Regions from separate parts of the Methylobacterium sp. AC832 genome, predicted to be linked through region 2. Evidence: predicted binding sites of a transcription regulator. Region 2 holds the regulator's gene; each other region holds the start of a gene.
The links. The regulator LexA, encoded in region 2, represses DNA repair genes until DNA is damaged. The targets are predictions, from matches to a motif close to TGTTCNNNNTGTGTTCNG.
Positions count from the first base shown of each region.

Region 1: the regulator LexA is predicted to act here: its motif matches at 2,740-2,757, upstream of AC0IXR_RS19025 (LexA family protein).
Region 3: the regulator LexA is predicted to act here: its motif matches at 2,444-2,461, upstream of ruvC (crossover junction endodeoxyribonuclease RuvC).
Region 4: the regulator LexA is predicted to act here: its motif matches at 1,436-1,453, upstream of ssb (single-stranded DNA-binding protein).

Region 1 covers NZ_CEEDMV010000006.1:4,779-8,997, forward strand. The annotation lists gene AC0IXR_RS19015 (DUF2235 domain-containing protein) at 1-522, shown strand, start outside; gene AC0IXR_RS19020 (AAA family ATPase) at 580-2,583, shown strand; gene AC0IXR_RS19025 (LexA family protein) at 2,777-3,205, shown strand; gene AC0IXR_RS19030 (Y-family DNA polymerase) at 3,202-4,219, shown strand, end outside.
Region 2 covers NZ_CEEDMV010000001.1:1,077,460-1,081,678, reverse strand. The annotation lists gene oxc (oxalyl-CoA decarboxylase) at 1-373, opposite strand, end outside; gene AC0IXR_RS05000 (GntR family transcriptional regulator) at 1,161-1,853, shown strand; gene lexA (transcriptional repressor LexA) at 2,220-2,957, shown strand; gene AC0IXR_RS04990 (ComEC/Rec2 family competence protein) at 2,951-4,219, opposite strand, start outside.
Region 3 covers NZ_CEEDMV010000009.1:89,038-93,256, reverse strand. The annotation lists gene rpe (ribulose-phosphate 3-epimerase) at 1-98, shown strand, start outside; gene AC0IXR_RS22290 (HAD-IA family hydrolase) at 92-841, shown strand; gene AC0IXR_RS22285 (YebC/PmpR family DNA-binding transcriptional regulator) at 1,120-1,866, shown strand; gene ruvC (crossover junction endodeoxyribonuclease RuvC) at 2,536-3,102, shown strand; gene AC0IXR_RS22275 (YceI family protein) at 3,160-3,777, opposite strand; gene ruvA (Holliday junction branch migration protein RuvA) at 3,856-4,219, shown strand, end outside.
Region 4 covers NZ_CEEDMV010000002.1:728,846-733,064, reverse strand. The annotation lists gene AC0IXR_RS10580 (DUF4174 domain-containing protein) at 1-211, opposite strand, end outside; gene AC0IXR_RS10575 (NADP-dependent oxidoreductase) at 389-1,405, shown strand; gene ssb (single-stranded DNA-binding protein) at 1,586-2,152, shown strand; gene AC0IXR_RS10565 (HAD-IA family hydrolase) at 2,476-3,168, opposite strand; gene AC0IXR_RS10560 (YciI family protein) at 3,296-3,670, shown strand; gene gyrA (DNA gyrase subunit A) at 4,031-4,219, shown strand, end outside.

The DNA.
Region 1 (4,219 bases), on a different contig from region 2:
GCCATTCGCCAAAGGGTCGGCGACGAGCCCGATCCGCTGATCCAGATGTGGTTCGCAGGCAACCATTCCGACGTGGGCGGGAGTTATCCCGAGGTCGAAAGCCGGCTCTCCGACATCGCGCTGGACTGGATGGTCGAGGAGGCCACGACCATTCCGTATCCGCTCCTGGTCGACGGGATGGAACCGGGCAAGACGGGTACCGGGCGATTGCACCTGCACCCGGCCTTCGACGGCATGCAGCACTGCGAGGTCGCCGGGATGCGCGACACCATCGCGGGCATCGTCCCCGGCTGGCTCCTGCCATTGGCCGGCAGGCTGGGCTGGGCGGTGAAGCCACGCTACGTGCCGCCCGGGGCGCCTGTCCATGAGACCGTCTACCGGCGCTTCCGGTTGGCCGAGGTGACGCAATGCACCGGCAGGGGCCCCTACCGACCGGAGGCGCTGGCCACCCACGGGGATTTCAACGACGGATCTCCGGCCGCCCCTGCACCCGCGCAGGCTTCGGCTCCGGGCACGCCCTAACCATCATCCTTTCACATGCAGGCCTCCGCCGAGGCCGACCGGACAACGAGGTCTCGGATGAAGCTCGACAGTTTCAGGGTCACGAATTTTCGCAGCGTCGAGGATTCCGGCGAGATCACCCTCGGCGACATGGCCTGCCTCGTCGGCAAGAACGAGGCAGGCAAGACGGCACTGCTTCACGCGCTCGCCGGCCTGAAACCTCATGCGTCGACGCCTATCACGTTCGACCGTGAGCGGGACTACCCGCGGCGTTACCTGAACGAATACGAGAGGCGTCACGCGGACGACGACGCCATGGTCATCGCGACCCGGTGGACCTTGTCCGACGCCGAGATGAACGACCTCGCCGCATCTTTCGGGCCCGGCTGCCTCGCGTCGTCCCAGGTGACCCTCAGCCGGCGCTACGGTGGCGGGATCGGAGTGACCGTGCACCTCGACGAGGCCGCCTGCATGGCCTTCCTCACCGACAGGCATGGGCTAACCGAGGATGAGCGACGCGCCTTTGCGGCCTCCGGTTCGGCGGCAGCGGTCCGGAAGGCCCTGGAGGGCCTGGAGGAAATATCCGCAGCCCAACAGGCGCTACTGGATGCCCTGGAAGCCTTGCCAGGCAAATCGGTGCTCAACGCTATTGCGAGCCACGTTCGCTCGGCCTGCCCAAGCTTCATGTACTTCTCGCACTACGACCGCATGGCCGGCCAGATCCGCGTCGACGACATCGAGAGGGACGAGGATGGCGGCGTCCATCGATTTGGTCGCCGCCCGCATAGGTCGAGCGAGCCTCTCGAAGTCCCCGAGCTGGTTTTCCTCGATTTCCTGGAGTTCGCCGGGACCTCGGTCGAGGAGATCCGCGAGTCGAAGACCTACGAGTCGCTGAACGCGAAATGCGAATCCGCGTCGAACGCGATCACCGACCAACTGCGGGAATACTGGACCCAGAACCCGTTCCTGGAGATCGAGGTCAGGGTCACAAAGGCGGAGCCGAACGACCCCGCGCCGTTTGACGAGGGCGTGATCGCGCGCGCCCGCGTCAAAAACATCCTGCATCGCGTCTCGGTCCCCTTCTCGGAGCGGAGCGCCGGTTTCATCTGGTTCTTCTCGTTCCTGGTGAAGTTCGCCCAGGTCAGCAAGCAGGGCGGCAGCCTGGTGCTCCTGCTCGACGAGCCAGGGCTGACCCTTCACGGAAAGGCCCAGGCCGACCTGTTGAGGTACTTCGGCGACAAGCTGGTGCCCCACCACCAGGTGGTGTTCTCGACCCATTCGCCGTTCATGGTTCCACCCGACGACCTGACGCTCTCGCGCATCGTCGAGGACCAGATCGAACAGCGGCCGAACGGCTTCCCGACGACGAAGGGCACCAAGGTGCGCGATGACGTCCTGGCGACCGATCCGGACACGCTGTTCCCGCTCCAGGCGGCGCTGGGCTACGACGTGACCCAGGCCCTGTTTATCGGCAAGCACACCTTGCTGGTCGAGGGGCCCGGCGACCTCGTCTTCCTCAATGCGCTCTCGGCCCAGTTGAAGCGCCGCAAGCGTATCGCGCTCGATCCGCGCTGGACGATCTGCCCGGCCGGCGGCCTCGACAAGATCCAGTCGTTCGTCTCGCTGTTCAAGGGCGCGAAGCTGCACATCGCGGTGATGTCCGACAGGGCTCAGGGCGACAAGCGCAAGCTGGAGCAACTCCGGGCCGCAGGTGCGATCCCCGAGAACCGCATCATGAACTACCCCGACGTGCTCGGCCTGCCAGAGGGGGATGTCGAGGACATCTTCGACCCGGAAGTCTACCTCGCCATTGTCAACGGAGCCTACGGCCTGAAGGGCCGCGGTGTGCTGACGACCGCCAAGCTCGACAAGGAGGCGGGGGGTATTGTGCGACTGGTCAAGCGGGTGGAGGCGGCCTTCAAGCTGCTGCCTCCCGACACGCCAGAGTTCGATCACTTCACGCCGGCGGACTGGCTTATTCGCAATCCCGCCGTTCTGGACGAAAAGACCCCCGCCATCGAGGCCACCCTGGACAATGCGGAGAAGGTGATCCGGGCGATCAACGGCGCCCTGCCTACGTAGTCCACCCCTACCGTCCGTGGCATCCCTTCGCGGACGGCGGGTGCATGAACCGCCTCTATCGCGGGAGACGGGTTTTCCCCACTCCACCATCGGCGGGACCTCATCGAATTGTGGCTTCGCACCCAAGCGTAGCCGCTATACCGAACCGGCCAAACGTGTTCTGCTTTTGTTCCTGGACTCTTGGAGGAGCACCATGCAGATCACTGGCATAAACATCGGCTTTTCCATGCCGGTGTCCCTTCTCGCCAAGCCTGTCCAGGCCGGCTTCCCGAGTCCGGCCGACGACTTCATCGAGGAAGAGATCGACCTCCAGCGCCTACTGATCGTCAACCGCCCGGCCACCTTCCTGGTCCGGGTCGCCGGCGACAGCATGATCCTAGCCCGCCTGTTCGACGGCGACCTCGCCGTCGTCGACCGCTCGCTCACCCCGCGCAACGGCGACATCGTCGTTGTCGACATCGACGGCGAGCGATCCTTCAAGGTCTGGAAGCGCCAAGGGCCGCGCATCTCGCTGCACTTCGCCAACCCTCGCTTCCCCGAGTTCCAACTCTCCCCCGACGCTGTCATTGAGGTCTGGGGCGTCGTCTCCGGGTCCGTCTGTGCGAAGCGCCGCTGCGAATGAGCGCCCGGGCCTACGCGCTCTCCGACGGCAACTCGTTCTACTGCTCGTGCGAGCGGGTCTTCGATGCTCGGCTGGCGAAGGTGCCGGTGATCGTGCTGTCCAACAACGATGGCTGCGCGATTGCCCGGACCAACGAGGCCAAGGCGCTCGGCATCCGGATGGGCGAGCCCTGGTTCAAGATCCGGGACATGTGCCGGCAGCAGGGTGTCCAAGTCTACTCCTCGAACTACGCCCTTTATGGAGACATGTCGGCCCGGGTGAACGCGGTCTACCGGGACTTCTCGCCCCGCATCGAGATTTACTCCATCGACGAGAGTTTTCTCGACATCTCCGACGTGCGCAACCAGGACCGGGCGTCCTTATGCAGGGACATGCGGGCGACCGTACGGGCCTGGACGGGCATCCCCACCTGCGTCGGCATCGGGTCGACCAAGACGTTGGCCAAGCTCGCCAACCACATCGCCAAGAAGGTACCCGAGCTCGAAGGGGTCTGCGACCTGACCGACCCGGAGCAGTACGACCACTGGATCATCCGCATCCCGGTGGGCGACATCTGGGGTGTGGGGCCGGCAAACGCCCGGCGCCTGGAAGCCCTGGGATGCGACAGCGCCGCCGATGTCCGCGACTTCGACCCACGCGTCGCCCGCAAGGCCATGACAGTCGTGGGCGAGCGCCTCGTCCACGAGCTGCGGGGTATGGCCTGCCTAGACCTGGAGACGGTAGCCGCCACCCGTAAGGGATGCGCCGTCACCCGGTCGTTCTCCGAGCGCGTCGAGGATCGCGCCACCATGGAGCAGGCCGTCGCCACCCATGCCTCCAGACTCGGCGAGAAGCTCCGCCGCGAGGGGTTGGCGACCAACCACGTGACGGTCTTCTTCCACACCTCGGAGCATGACCGCGACCGGCCTCAACGCTCGGTCTCGACCGTCGTGACGCTCCCCGAGGCGACCAGCGACACTCTCGCCCTGGTGAAGGCCGCCACCCACGGCGTCCGGAAGACCAGGCGGGACGGGT
Region 2 (4,219 bases):
GGAGATCGACGATCTCGCGCTCCGACGAGCCGGAGATAAGGATCATCGGGAAGCAGTTAGTCGTGGCGTTGGCCAAGGCCGTGAGGCCGTTGAGGAAGCCAGGCGCGGAAACCGTGAGGCAGATGCCGGGCTTCTTCGTCAGGAAGCCCGCGATGGCGGCGGCGTTGCCGGCATGCTGCTCATGGCGAAAGGAGATGACCCGCATTCCTGCGGCCTGGGCGAGGCGACCGAGATCGGTGATCGGAATGCCGGGCACGCCGTAGATCGTGTTGATGTCATTGAGCTTCAGCGCGTCGATGACGAGGTGGAAGCCATCGGTGAGTTCCGGCTCGGCCGAAACGTCGACATCGATTCTCTGGGCCAAAGCTGACATCGTGTTCTCTCCCTGGTTCTTTGACGTTTTATTTTGATTGGCGGTCCGCAAAGTCGGCGAACCGATGACGTGAACTTTTCCGCCGCGGGATTTGGTTCTCTCGTACAGCGCAAACCCGATTGTGATGCGGCTTCGGAGACCGCGGGATTCCTCGACGTTAGATCGTCGTCCTGGCAGTGACTTTGGAGTTGGCGTTGCAGTGAAGTCGGCCAGCGGGACGTTTCATTCTCCCTCGACGGGGCGTGGATTTTCTTCAACGGGAATCCAAAAATTTATGATCTCTTTGGGTATTCCGCGCAGCTTAATCTTTGCGGTGACTTGGCGAGGTCGATGGTGGACACAACCAAATCACCATGTTTTATAATGCCTCCCGCCAGTCGAGCGGCGTTCGCCGGCTGGCGATCCCGCGCCTGCCTCGAACAGAGAAGACGCTTTGACCCGATCTAGCAGTCAAAAACTGCTGTAAGCCCTCCGACCCGGTGGGCAATTGGTGGCATACCAAATACCAACTGTCAAACGGAATTGCATGATTGTGCCGATCAGCATCGGATCACTGGAACGCGAGGCTTCGCATGGCCGGTCGACACAGGAAGAATACAACTCCTTCCTACATGGTAATCGGAAGTCTGCTCTTCGAACCGTAGCGAGGAAAGCGCCACTCAGCTTATGTTAAGAGCTTTGAGCGGGCCGAGGCATTCCTTGTATTTCAAACGCGAGTTTGGCATGCTTCACACCAAGTGTGCTCGCCCGCGTGTGCGAGTTTAAATTATTCTAGGTGGCATGAAAAATGGTTAAAACCGACACATTTCAAGTAAAGCCTATCGTTGCGACTTCAAGCTTGCGTGCATTGGCTTATGACGCGCTCAAAGAAGCAATCACGAACATGAACATTTATAATCAGCGTGAAGAGGTTCGCCTGGATGAGCGAAAGCTGTCCTTGAACCTTGGCGTGAGCCGCACCCCTGTGCGCGAAGCGCTGACGGTATTGGAGCAGGAAGGCTTCGTGCGGTTCGAGGCCCGTCGCGGTGTCTTCGTCATCAAGAAGTCGAAGAAAGAAATTGTCAGCATGATCCAGGCTTGGTCTGCCTTGGAGAGCATGGCTGCGCGCCTCGCCTGCGAGCGTGCCACCGACGAACAACTTCACTGCCTGCGTGAGCACTTTCCAGAATTCTATGAAGGACGCCCGTCGGATCATCTCGACGAGTATTCGGAGGCCAACATTCGCTTCCACCAGAAGATCATTTCGCTCGGCCAGTGCGACGTGATCAAAGACATCACCAGCAACCTGCTGATGCATGTCCGCGGTATTCGCAACACCGCGCTGCGTCAGGGGGAACGCGCGGCCAACTCGATCAAGGAACACGTGGCGATCATCAAGGCATTGGAAGCGCGCGATGCAGATCTGGCGGAACGCCTCGTGCGCGAGCACGGCCTCGGCCTCGCCAGCCATGTTGAGAAATATGGTGACTATCTCGACTGATCGACGCTGCCCCCAGAGTACCCGCCATATCGCATGGCTCCCCGGCCGTCGGTGACCGACTAAGTCATCGGCGGGGACTGGGCGCGCGGCTCCGCCGGACACCGCGAAGGCCCGCCATACAGGGGCGGGGTAAGCCCCCGCGGCACGACGCCCCTTCGGATGCTTGAAGGGCCCGGCGGGTGATACCGGCGGACGCCAAGCCGGCCAGCGGCAAGGCCGCTTGAACGAAACATTGCGCCTCAGGAACAAACTCTACCACCGGGTTAACGGAACCCTTGCAGAACACTTGCGGAACGTCTACCGTGTTCGTGTTTTGTTTCAGCGGCGTTAGTCGCGGCCATTGGCTTCAGTGGAAGAGTGATCTGTATGTTGACGCGTAAGCAGCTGGATCTTCTCCAATTCATCCAACAACGGATGCAGGAGAGTGGCGTCCCGCCCTCCTTCGACGAGATGAAGGACGCCCTCGATCTCAAATCGAAGTCGGGGATCCACCGGTTGATCACAGCCCTCGAAGAGCGCGGATTTCTGCGTCGTTTGCCGAATCGCGCCAGGGCGATCGAAGTGATCCGGATGCCTGAGAGCCTGACCGGTGCACCGGCGCCGAAGCCCGCTCCCACCGGTGAAGTTCGCCGCTTTACGCCGAGTGTCGTCGAAGGCGGTCGATCCAAGGCGATGCCGTCCCTGCGCCAGCCAACGACCCAGGCCCAGGACGAGAGCGGAAGGTCGATCACGATCCCGGTCATGGGACGGATCGCGGCCGGCACGCCGATCTCCGCCATACAGAATCAGAGTCATTCCGTGACGCTATCACCGGACTTCCTGGCCGGCGGCGAACATTACGCACTGGAGGTCCGCGGCGATTCGATGATCGAAGCGGGTATCCTCGACGGTGATCTTGTCGTGATCAAGAAGCAGGACACTGCGAATACAGGCGACATCATCGTTGCCCTCATCGACGATGAAGAGGCCACATTGAAGCGCCTGCGTCGCCGCGGTTCCTCCATCGCTCTGGAGGCGGCAAACCCCGCCTACGAGACGAGGGTTCTGGGACCGGATCGTGTTCAGATCCAGGGGCGGCTCGTCAGCCTGGTCCGTCGTTACTGAAGCCCGTCCGGCTGCGTTTCGGATGACGGATCGCCGTCGTCGGCCTCGGCTTCTATGGGTTTCGCACTCGGTCCCGATTCCTTCGGAGGCGAAGGGGACGGCGTGACGACGGCGACCGCCCGCCGCCATGGCGGACGAGAATGAGGTTGGTGGGCGGACGTGACCTGCGGTCCTTCGGGGCCGAAACGGATGGCGGTAGCGCCGCGTAGGGCCAGGTATGCGCGATCGATGACGAAGCCGGCCCGGCAGTCTTTGGGGGCGTCACGGCGGGCGATGATCACACTCGCCCGTTCGCAATCCTCCGCGAAGGCCCGCTTGTCCTTGACCAGGGCGACGATCCGACCCGGCCCTAACTCGACGACGCATCCGACGGTATCGCATCGGCTTCTCGGCGAGGCTGCGACGGCGGCGACTTTCCGCGAATCGCCATCCGCCTTGAGCCATTGTTCGAGGACGAAGGCCGGCGGGCTGCCGAGAATGCTCAATCGGCCGTCCCCGTCGCGGAAGGCTGCACCGCCACCCTCACGGTCGATGTAGACGTCGTAACGCGGCGGCATGGTAGCGAGCACGACACCGAGAGCGGCCGGAGCAAGGCCGATCCAGCGTAAGCTCGAGACGGGAAGTGTCAGCAGGAGCAGGGCGAGAGCAAGCAGGCAGAGTGCCGTGCTGCCATAGGCCGGGACGACGAGGGTGGCGTGTCCGAACCCGCTGATCCAGCCGGAGATCGTGAGCATCCCGCGTACGGCGAGCCCCATCGCCCACCAGACCGGCTGGTCCAGTGCGAAGGGATAGGCGAGGATCCCAAGAACCGCCGCCGGCATCACCGCCAGGGAGACGAGGGGCAAGGTCAGGGCATTGCCGACGATGCCGAAGGGCTGGACGGTCTGGAAATGATAGGTTGCGAAGGGTGCCGTGGCGATCTGGGCGATCAATGTCGTCGCCAGCGTGCCAAGGACCGCGACAGCCAGAAACCGCCAGATCCGGGCCAAGAGGCCCGCACCTTCGCGTGGCGGCATCCAGCGATTGAGCGCACCGGCGCAAGCGATGAGGCCGGCTACCGCGCCGAAGGACATCTGAAAGCTCGGGCCGAGAATCCCGTCCGGCTCGCGCGCGAGGGCGATGAGGGCAGCGAGCGCGAGGTTCCGCATGCTCAAAGCCGGGCGATCCACCAGGATCGCGCCGAGCATCACCAACGTCATGATGAGCGAGCGTTCGGCAGCGATATCCCAGCCCGAGAAGACGCAATAGGCCGTGACACCCAC
Region 3 (4,219 bases), on a different contig from region 2:
TCGTGGCCGGCAGCGCCGTATTCAAGGGCGGGCCCGCCGGCTATGCCGGGCGCATCGCCGCCATCCGGGCGGGCGCCAGCGGCACCGTCGCATGCTGAAGGCGCTGATCTTCGACGTCGACGGGACACTCGCCGAGACCGAGGACCTGCACCGACAGGCATTCAACCGGGCCTTCGCCGAACTGGGGCTCGACTGGAACTGGTCGCCGGAGGCCTATGCCGACCTTCTCACCGTCATGGGCGGGAAGGAGAGGCTCGCGCATTACGTGCGGACCGAGCATGGCGAGCCGGATGCGCAGCGTCGCGTCCAGATGAGCGAGATCCACGACCGCAAGACCAGGATCTATGGCGATCTCGTCACGCAGGGGGCGCTCGCCCTGCGCCCTGGCATTGCGCGCCTGGTCGAGGAGGCGAAACGCGCGGGCCTACGTCTCGCGGTGGCCAGCACCACGAGCAGGCCCAATATCGATACCTTGATCGCCGTGAATTTCCCCGAGGGCAATCCGTTCGATGCCATCGCCTGCGGCGACGAGGCCGAGCGCAAGAAACCCCATCCAGACGTGTTCGTGCTCGCCCTGAAGCGCCTCGGGGTCGAACCGGGCGAGGCCATCGCCTTCGAGGATTCCGCCCCCGGCATTCGCTCCGCCCTGGATGCCGGCCTGCCGGTCATCGCCACGCGCAGCCTCTATACCGGTGGTCACAGCCTGGAGGGCGCGTTCTCGGCCGTTTCCGATCTCGGCGAGAGGGAGGCGCCGCATAGCCATCTCGCCGGATCGGCATGGCCCGGCGACGTCATCACTCTCGCGGCGTTGAAGGACTGGCACGCCCGGCACGCGGGGTGACCCCTTTCGCGGGCCGCGGAAACAAAGTCGAGCCCGCAACGATGCCGAGGCAGGCGGTAAAGGCGAGGCGCCACCAGGGCCGCACCGCGCCGCCGTTTCCTTCGTCTGCCATCGCTTCTGTCCCCGTTGCGAGGAGAGAAACTCCCTGCCGCATCAACGCCGGGGGCCTCACCGCGTTGCCTCGATGAGCGGACCCGGCCTATAACCCGGCCCAACCCCGCTGCGGTGACGCGCGCGCGCACTTCCGCTCCACCTCCGACACGACCCAAGGTCACGCTATGGCCGGCCATTCCCAGTTCAAGAACATCATGCACCGCAAGGGCCGCGTCGATGCGGTCCGTTCCAAGATCTTCGGCAAGCTCGCCCGCGAGATCACGGTTGCGGCCAAGCTCGGCATGCCCGACCCGGCGATGAATGCGCGCCTGCGCGCCGCCATCATCGCGGCACGGGCCGAGAACGTGCCCAAGGACAATATCGAGCGCGCCATCAAGAAGGCCTCGGGCGCCGACGCCGAAAGCTACGACGAGATCCGCTACGAGGGCTACGGCCCGGGGGGCGCTGCCCTCATCGTCGAGGCGCAGACCGACAACCGCAACCGTACCGCCTCCGACGTGCGCTCGGCCTTCACAAAGTCCGGCGGCAGCTTGGCCGAGACCGGCGCGGTCTCCTTCATGTTCGACCATGTCGGCGTGGTGGAGTTCGATGCCAAGGTGGCGGATGCCGACACGATGCTCGAGGCTGCCATCGAGGCAGGCGCCGACGACGTGCGCTCCTCCGAGGATGGCCACGAGATCACCTGCGCCCAGGATTCCTACGGCGAGGTCTCCAAGGCCCTGGAGGCCCGCTTCGGCGAGCCGCGCCGCACGGCCCTGATCTGGAAGGCCCAGAACACCATCGAGGTCGACGACGAGACCGGCGAGAAGCTGATCCGCCTCGTCGAAGTCATCGAAGACCAGGACGACGTCCAGAACGTCTACGTCAATTTCGCTCTCTCCGACGCCCTGGTCGCCAAGCTCGAAGGGTGAGCGGCCCGGAGCCACAAGCGATCGTTCCAGATCCGATAGTCCCCTTCGTGATGGCGGATCCAGGATTCGGTCCGGTGCCGCGCGTACTCGGCTGATCCGGCATCCGCTTCGTTCGAGCGGAGCCAGGATCAGGCTGCTTTTGCGGTGTCGAGGAAGCGGTTGACCAACGCCGGCGCGTCAGCTTTCCGAGCCCCGCCAGAACGGTTGCCGCCAGGATCGGCCCTGTCGGAACGTTCCCGCTGAACTGAGCTCCGAGCCCGGCGATCGGCAGGATTAGCCAGAGGCAGATGCTCAGGAATCAGTCGGAGCTCCGCCGGCAAGTCTCGATATCCGCATTGGAATTCTGATTTTTCGGATACGTCGGGCTTATGGAACGGGAGCTTACGCGCGCGTCGCCGGTATCCGCGACGAGCTACGCGCTGGAGACGTAGAGACGGGCGACGAGATCCGGTGGGACGGCGGTGACCACGACGCTGTGGGTCCGTCCCCCCATGGATAGGATCGTTTCCCGCCAGCTCAGGCGACGAGGGCGGCAATGTCTTGCCCATGCCATCGCCCATGCCTTGGCACAAGACTTCGTTCACGATATGTCCTTAACGCTCAGATCGGCGCGGCGCTCGCGCCCGGACCTGTCCAACCCATGATTTTGTCACCTCTGGTTTTGAGCGCATGACCGGCTCCGTCCGCATCCTCGGCATCGATCCCGGCCTGCGCCGGACCGGCTGGGGGCTCATCTCCGTCGTCGGGACGAAGCTGACCTATGTCGATTGCGGCGTGGTGACGTCGGATGGGGACCTGCCTCTCGCCCTGCGCCTTCGAGAATTGCACGAGGGCATCACCCGCGTCGTGTCGGGTTTCTCGCCCGACGAGGTCGCCGTGGAGGAGACCTTCGTCAACAAGGACGCGCAGGCGACCCTGAAGCTCGGCCATGCCCGCGCTATCGCCCTGCTGGTGCCGGCTCTGGCGGGTCTGCCGGTCTCCGAATACGCCGCCAACCTGGTGAAGAAGACCGTCTGCGGCTCGGGCCATGCCGAGAAGGTGCAGATCCAGGCGATGGTGAAGTTTCTGATGCCCAAGGCCGAGTTCAAGACGGCTGATGCCGCCGATGCCCTCGCCATCGCCGTCACCCATGCCAATCATCGCGGTGCGCATGCGCTGAAGAAGCTCCACGCTCCCGTCGCCGGGGTGAGCGGGCTTGCCGCCGCACGGATCGCGGCGGCTCTGGCGAAGAGGTGAGCATGTCCTCTCCCGGCGCTGGGCGCGGGGAGAGGGGGCTTTACGTCCTGGGCGGGTTTACTGGGCCTTGAACTCGCCCTCCAGGCGCAGGCTCACTTCGTCGCTCACTGCCGGCACGAAGGCCGAGACACCGAAATCCGAACGCTTGATCACGGCCCAGCCATCGAAGCCCACGGTGTAGCGCTTGTCGACGGGGTTGGTGCCGGCTTGGTTGAACGTGGCGTCGAAGGAGACGGGCTTCGTCACACCTTTCAGGGTAAGGGTGCCGGTGATCCGCGCCGTGGTCGGGCTGGTGGGCTCCACCAGGGTCGCCGTGTAGGTGGCGGTGGGGAACTTGGCCGTGTCGAAGAACTCGGGGGCCTGGAGATGCTTGTTCAAGGCATCGTTGAGGCCGTTGATGCTGGCCATGCCGATGGTGACGCTAAGCTGGCTCTTTGCCGGCTCCTTCGGATCCAGAACGGCCTTGGCCGCCACATCGGTGATCTGCCCATAATAGGTCGAGTAGCCGAGATGGATCACCGACCAGGTGATCTTGCCGTGTGCCGGATCGAGCACGTAGGTGCCGGGCTTGACCTGGGTCGGGTCGCGCGACGGACCAGCTTCGGGTGGCGTCTCCTGCGCGTAGGCGCAGGGCGAGGCCAGAAGCAGGAGGGCGAGGAGGCGCGTGCGCATCATGCGGTCACTTTCTCTATGGCTGGTCGGACAGGAGGGCCGGTCCCTGATAAGACCCTGTCTCTGATGACGAGATGATGCATGATCGGCAAGCTGAAGGGTGTGGTGGATTCCTACGGAGAGGATTTCGTGATCCTCGACGTGCAGGGGGTCGGCTACGTGGTGCATTGTTCCGCCCGGACCTTGCAGCGGATGCCGGGCGCGGGCGAGGCCGCTTCCCTCGCCATCGAGACCCATGTCCGCGAGGACATGATCCGGCTCTATGGTTTCCGCTCCGATGCCGAGCGCGAATGGTTTCGCCTGCTTCAGACCGTTCAGGGGGTCGGCTCCAAGGTGGCCCTCGGCCTGCTCTCCGTGCTGGAGCCGGAGGCCCTCGCCACCGCCATCGCCATGGGTGACAAGACCGCCATCGCCCGCGCCCCCGGGGTCGGGCCACGCCTCGCCG
Region 4 (4,219 bases), on a different contig from region 2:
CCACCACGACGAGGTCGCGCTCCGCGTAATCCGCCCGTCGCGCCCGCGCCTCGCGTCTCTGCGCCTCGATTCGCGGATCTTCACCGTCCGGAGCGACGATGACCAGAACGCGCGACGTCCAGCGATGGGCGGCGAGGGGATCTTCGGCGAGTGCCTGCGACGCAAGGCCGGACATGGCAGCGATACTGGCGAGGAGAAGCGGGCGGGCCATCGGGGTATACCGATCGGGGTGACGGGCATGTGCCCATGGGCGTCAACGCCGCTCGGCGCAGGCGGTGCCCCGGCCCTGCGACGGGAACACCTCGAGCCAGATCGGCCTTGTCGAAATGTCCCTCGATTCCCGCACGCCCGTTCAGCGGATTCGTCATCACAACCGGAGCGTCAGATCATGGTCGCCGTGAACCGCAGCATCGTCCTCGCCTCCCGTCCGCACGGAGAGCCGACCGCCGCGCATTTCCGGCTCGAGGAGAGCCGCACTCCGACGCCAGGGGAGGGGGAAGTGCTGCTGCGCAACCGCCTCCTTTCCCTCGATCCCTACATGCGCGGGCGGATGAGCGCGGCGAAATCCTATGCCGAGCCTGTCGCCATCGGCGCACCCATGGTCGGGGCCACCGTATCGGAGGTGGTGGCCTCGCGGCATCCGGATTTCCACGAGGGCGACGTGGTGACCGCCTTCGGGGGCTGGCAGGATTTCGCGGTCGCCAAAGGACAGGGGCTGCGCAAGCTCGATCCCGAGGCGGCGCCGGTCAGCACGGCGCTCGGCGTCCTCGGGATGCCGGGCATGACCGCCTATACCGGCCTCCTCACCATCGGGCAGCCGAAGGCGGGCGAGACCGTGGTGGTCGCCGCCGCCGCCGGGCCGGTGGGCTCCCTCGTCGGCCAGATCGCCAAGCTGAAGGGCGCGCGCGCCGTCGGCATCGCGGGCGGTCCTGAGAAATGCGCCTACCTCACCGACGTGCTCGGCTTCGACGCGGCGGTCGATCACCGCACCGACGACCTGCCCGGCGCGCTGGCCGCCGCCTGTCCCGACGGGATCGACGTGTATTTCGAGAATGTCGGCGGCGCGGTCTTCGACGCCGTACTGCCGCTCCTCAACGACTTCGCCCGCATCCCGGTCTGCGGCCTCGTCTCGGGCTACAACCTCACCGAATTGCCTTCGGGGCCGGACCGCAGCCCCGTCATCATGCGCGCCATCCTGACCAAGCGCCTGACCCTGCGCGGCTTCATCGTTTGGGATTTCGCCGACCAGGAGGAGGAGTTCCTGAGCGAGGTCGGAACCTGGCTGAGAGAAGGGCGAATCCAGCATCGGGAAGACATCGTCGATGGACTGGAGGCGGCGCCGGAGGCCTTCATCGGGCTGCTGAAGGGCCGGAATTTCGGCAAGATGCTGGTGCGGATCGCGTGACCAGCAAGTGCGCGATCCTTGCGCGCCAAAACGAACAAAGATAGAACATCGACCTGTGATCGGTGGGGACAAATTCGCCCTCCCGATTGCGGGCCGCCTGTCCGAAGTTCATGAAGGGCGAACGGGACGGACGGCGTATGAGGCCCTTCCGTCAGTGAGATCGATCGAGAGGAGAGCGGCATGGCCGGCAGCGTCAACAAGGTGATTTTGGTGGGCAATCTCGGGCGCGACCCCGAGACCCGGCGCCTCGCCTCCGGCGATCCCGTGGTCAACCTGCGCATCGCCACGTCCGAATCCTGGAAGGACAAAGCGTCGGGCGAGCGCAAGGAAAAGACCGAGTGGCACTCGGTGGTGATCTACAACGAGAACCTCGCCCGTGTGGCCGAGCAATACCTGCGCAAGGGCTCGAAGGTCTATATCGAGGGCCAGCTCCAGACCCGGAAATGGGCGGACCAGTCCGGCGTCGAGAAATACACCACCGAGGTGGTGCTCCAGCGCTTCCGCGGTGAACTCACGCTCCTCGACGGTCGCAGCGGCGGTGGAGAGATGGGCGCCGACGACGAGGGCGGCGGCCAGATCAGCCGTGGCGGCGATTACGGCGGCGGCCGTGGCGGGGATCGCGGGGGAGACCGGGGCGGCGATCGCGGCGGGGAATACGGCGGCGGCCGTTCCTCGGGCGGCGAGCGTCGGCCGGCGGCGGCTTCGTCGAAGCCCAATTACGACCTCGACGACGATATCCCGTTCTAGGGATCTGCCGTTCCCGTCCTCGGCATCCGACGGACGGGAAGCTAGGCGTATCGGCCTCCACCCGGCCCGCTCACGGCGACGATAGTCACATATCTCGCGGGCAGCGCGGGTCCCCTCTCCTGGAAGGAGAGGGACAGGGTGAGGTGTGTGACCTTTCCGGAGATGGACCATACCTCACCCCAGCCCTCTCCTTCCAGGAGAGGGAGTGCTGTCGCGCCTCATATCGACCGCTCGTGAACCGGGGAACAGACGTCGAGCAGCTCGATAAATTCAACAGACGCTCACTGAAGCGGACGGACGGGCGCCCCGATAGCGAACAGGCATCAGGCGTCGGGTTGGGACGGCCCGAGCCGCACCATCTCCGATGCGACCTCCAGCAGGGTTTCCCCGGTCAGATCCGGTGCCTCGAGGGCAGGTGAGTACGGCACGCCACGAGCGACATAGCCTGTCATGAGGCCGGCGACCCTGGCACCGTGGAGGTCCCAGGGGTGGGTCGCGATCAAGGCCATCTCGCCCGGAGCGAGGCCGGCGGCCCGCGCGGCATGGCGGTAGACCTCGGGGCGCGGCTTCGAAAGCTTCACCTCTTCGATGGAGAAAACCCGCTCGACGAGCCCCTCCATACCGGCCGCGCCGAGCAGTCCCTTCGTGGTCGCGGCTGCTCCGTTGCTCAGTGCGAAGACCCGGATGCCGGCATCGGCCAGAACCTCGAATGCCGCTTTGGCGTCCTCGTGCGGCGGAAGGGCCTTCATCATGCCGAGCAAAGCCGTCTTGTCCTCCGGCGAGGCGGAGAGGCCATGCATGGCGAGCACCTCGTCCAGGCACCCCGACAGCACGGACTGGAACGGCGCAAAGGTGCCGGTGGCCGCCAGGGCGAACATGTCCCGCAGGCCGGCGGTGTAGAGGAAGTCCAGGGCGAGGGGCGGCAAGCCCATTGCCACCAGGGCGGGCCGCATCGGCTCCATGCTGAACACGGTGCCGATGATGTCGAAAGCGACGGCTTTCGGGCGAACGAGCATGACTTTGCCCCTGTCGATGGATGCGGCGGGATCGATGGCGTCGGGTAACCGGCCCAGCGGTCTGTGAGTTCACACGAACCGTGCCTTCGTGCTTCCATGGGCTCGATCGAGCAGGGGAGGCGAATCGATGCGCGTCATGGTTCTGGTCAAGGCGACCACAGACAGCGAGGCGGGGATCATGCCGTCCCTCGACCTGCTCACCGCCATGGGCGAGTTCAACATGGAACTCGCCAAGGCGGGCATCCTCCTCGCCGGCGAGGGCCTGCACCCCTCCGCCAAGGGCAAGCGTGTCGCCTTCGACGGTGCCTCCCGCACCGTCAGCGACGGCCCCTTCGCCGCGACCGGGGAACTGGTCGCCGGCTTCTGGCTCTGGCAGGTGAAGGACATGGAGGAAGCGCTGGACTGGGTGAAGCGCTGTCCCAACCCGATGCCCGGCCCGAGCGAGATCGAGATCCGGCCGCTCTACGAGATGTCCGATTTCGCGGGCGCTGCGGCGAGGTGAGGAGCAAGACGCTCCGCCCCCACCATTCTAGGCGACCTCGCGATACTCCCACATGGGCCCCGGATCGGGTTCCACCGCGCCTCCACCCATCCGGGGAAGCGGCCGGGAAACAACCGGTGCTCATGCGCTGAAATCGGCGTCGCAAGCGCTTGCGACGCATGGGGTTTGTCGATGTCGTCGCGACATGTCCGGCGGTGGCGCAGCGGCACCGGATGGCGTATGAAGGACGTCCGAGCCAGGACGTGACGCGGCCGGCCTTTTCGAGGCCACGCGGAACGCCCCGCCCCCCACTTTCCGTAGCGCCCGTCGCTCCACGCGGACCCGGCCCGCCGGGACCGTCACAGGCAGAGATCGAAGACCTTGGCAGAGAAAGACGATACCGGCGCCGGCGCGACGCCGCCCGCCTCGGACATCAAGCCCGTTTCCATCACCGACGAGATGCGCCGCTCCTATCTCGATTACGCGATGAGCGTGATCGTGAGCCGGGCGCTGCCCGATGCGCGGGACGGCCTGAAGCCGGTGCACCGGCGCATCCTCTACTCGGCCTAT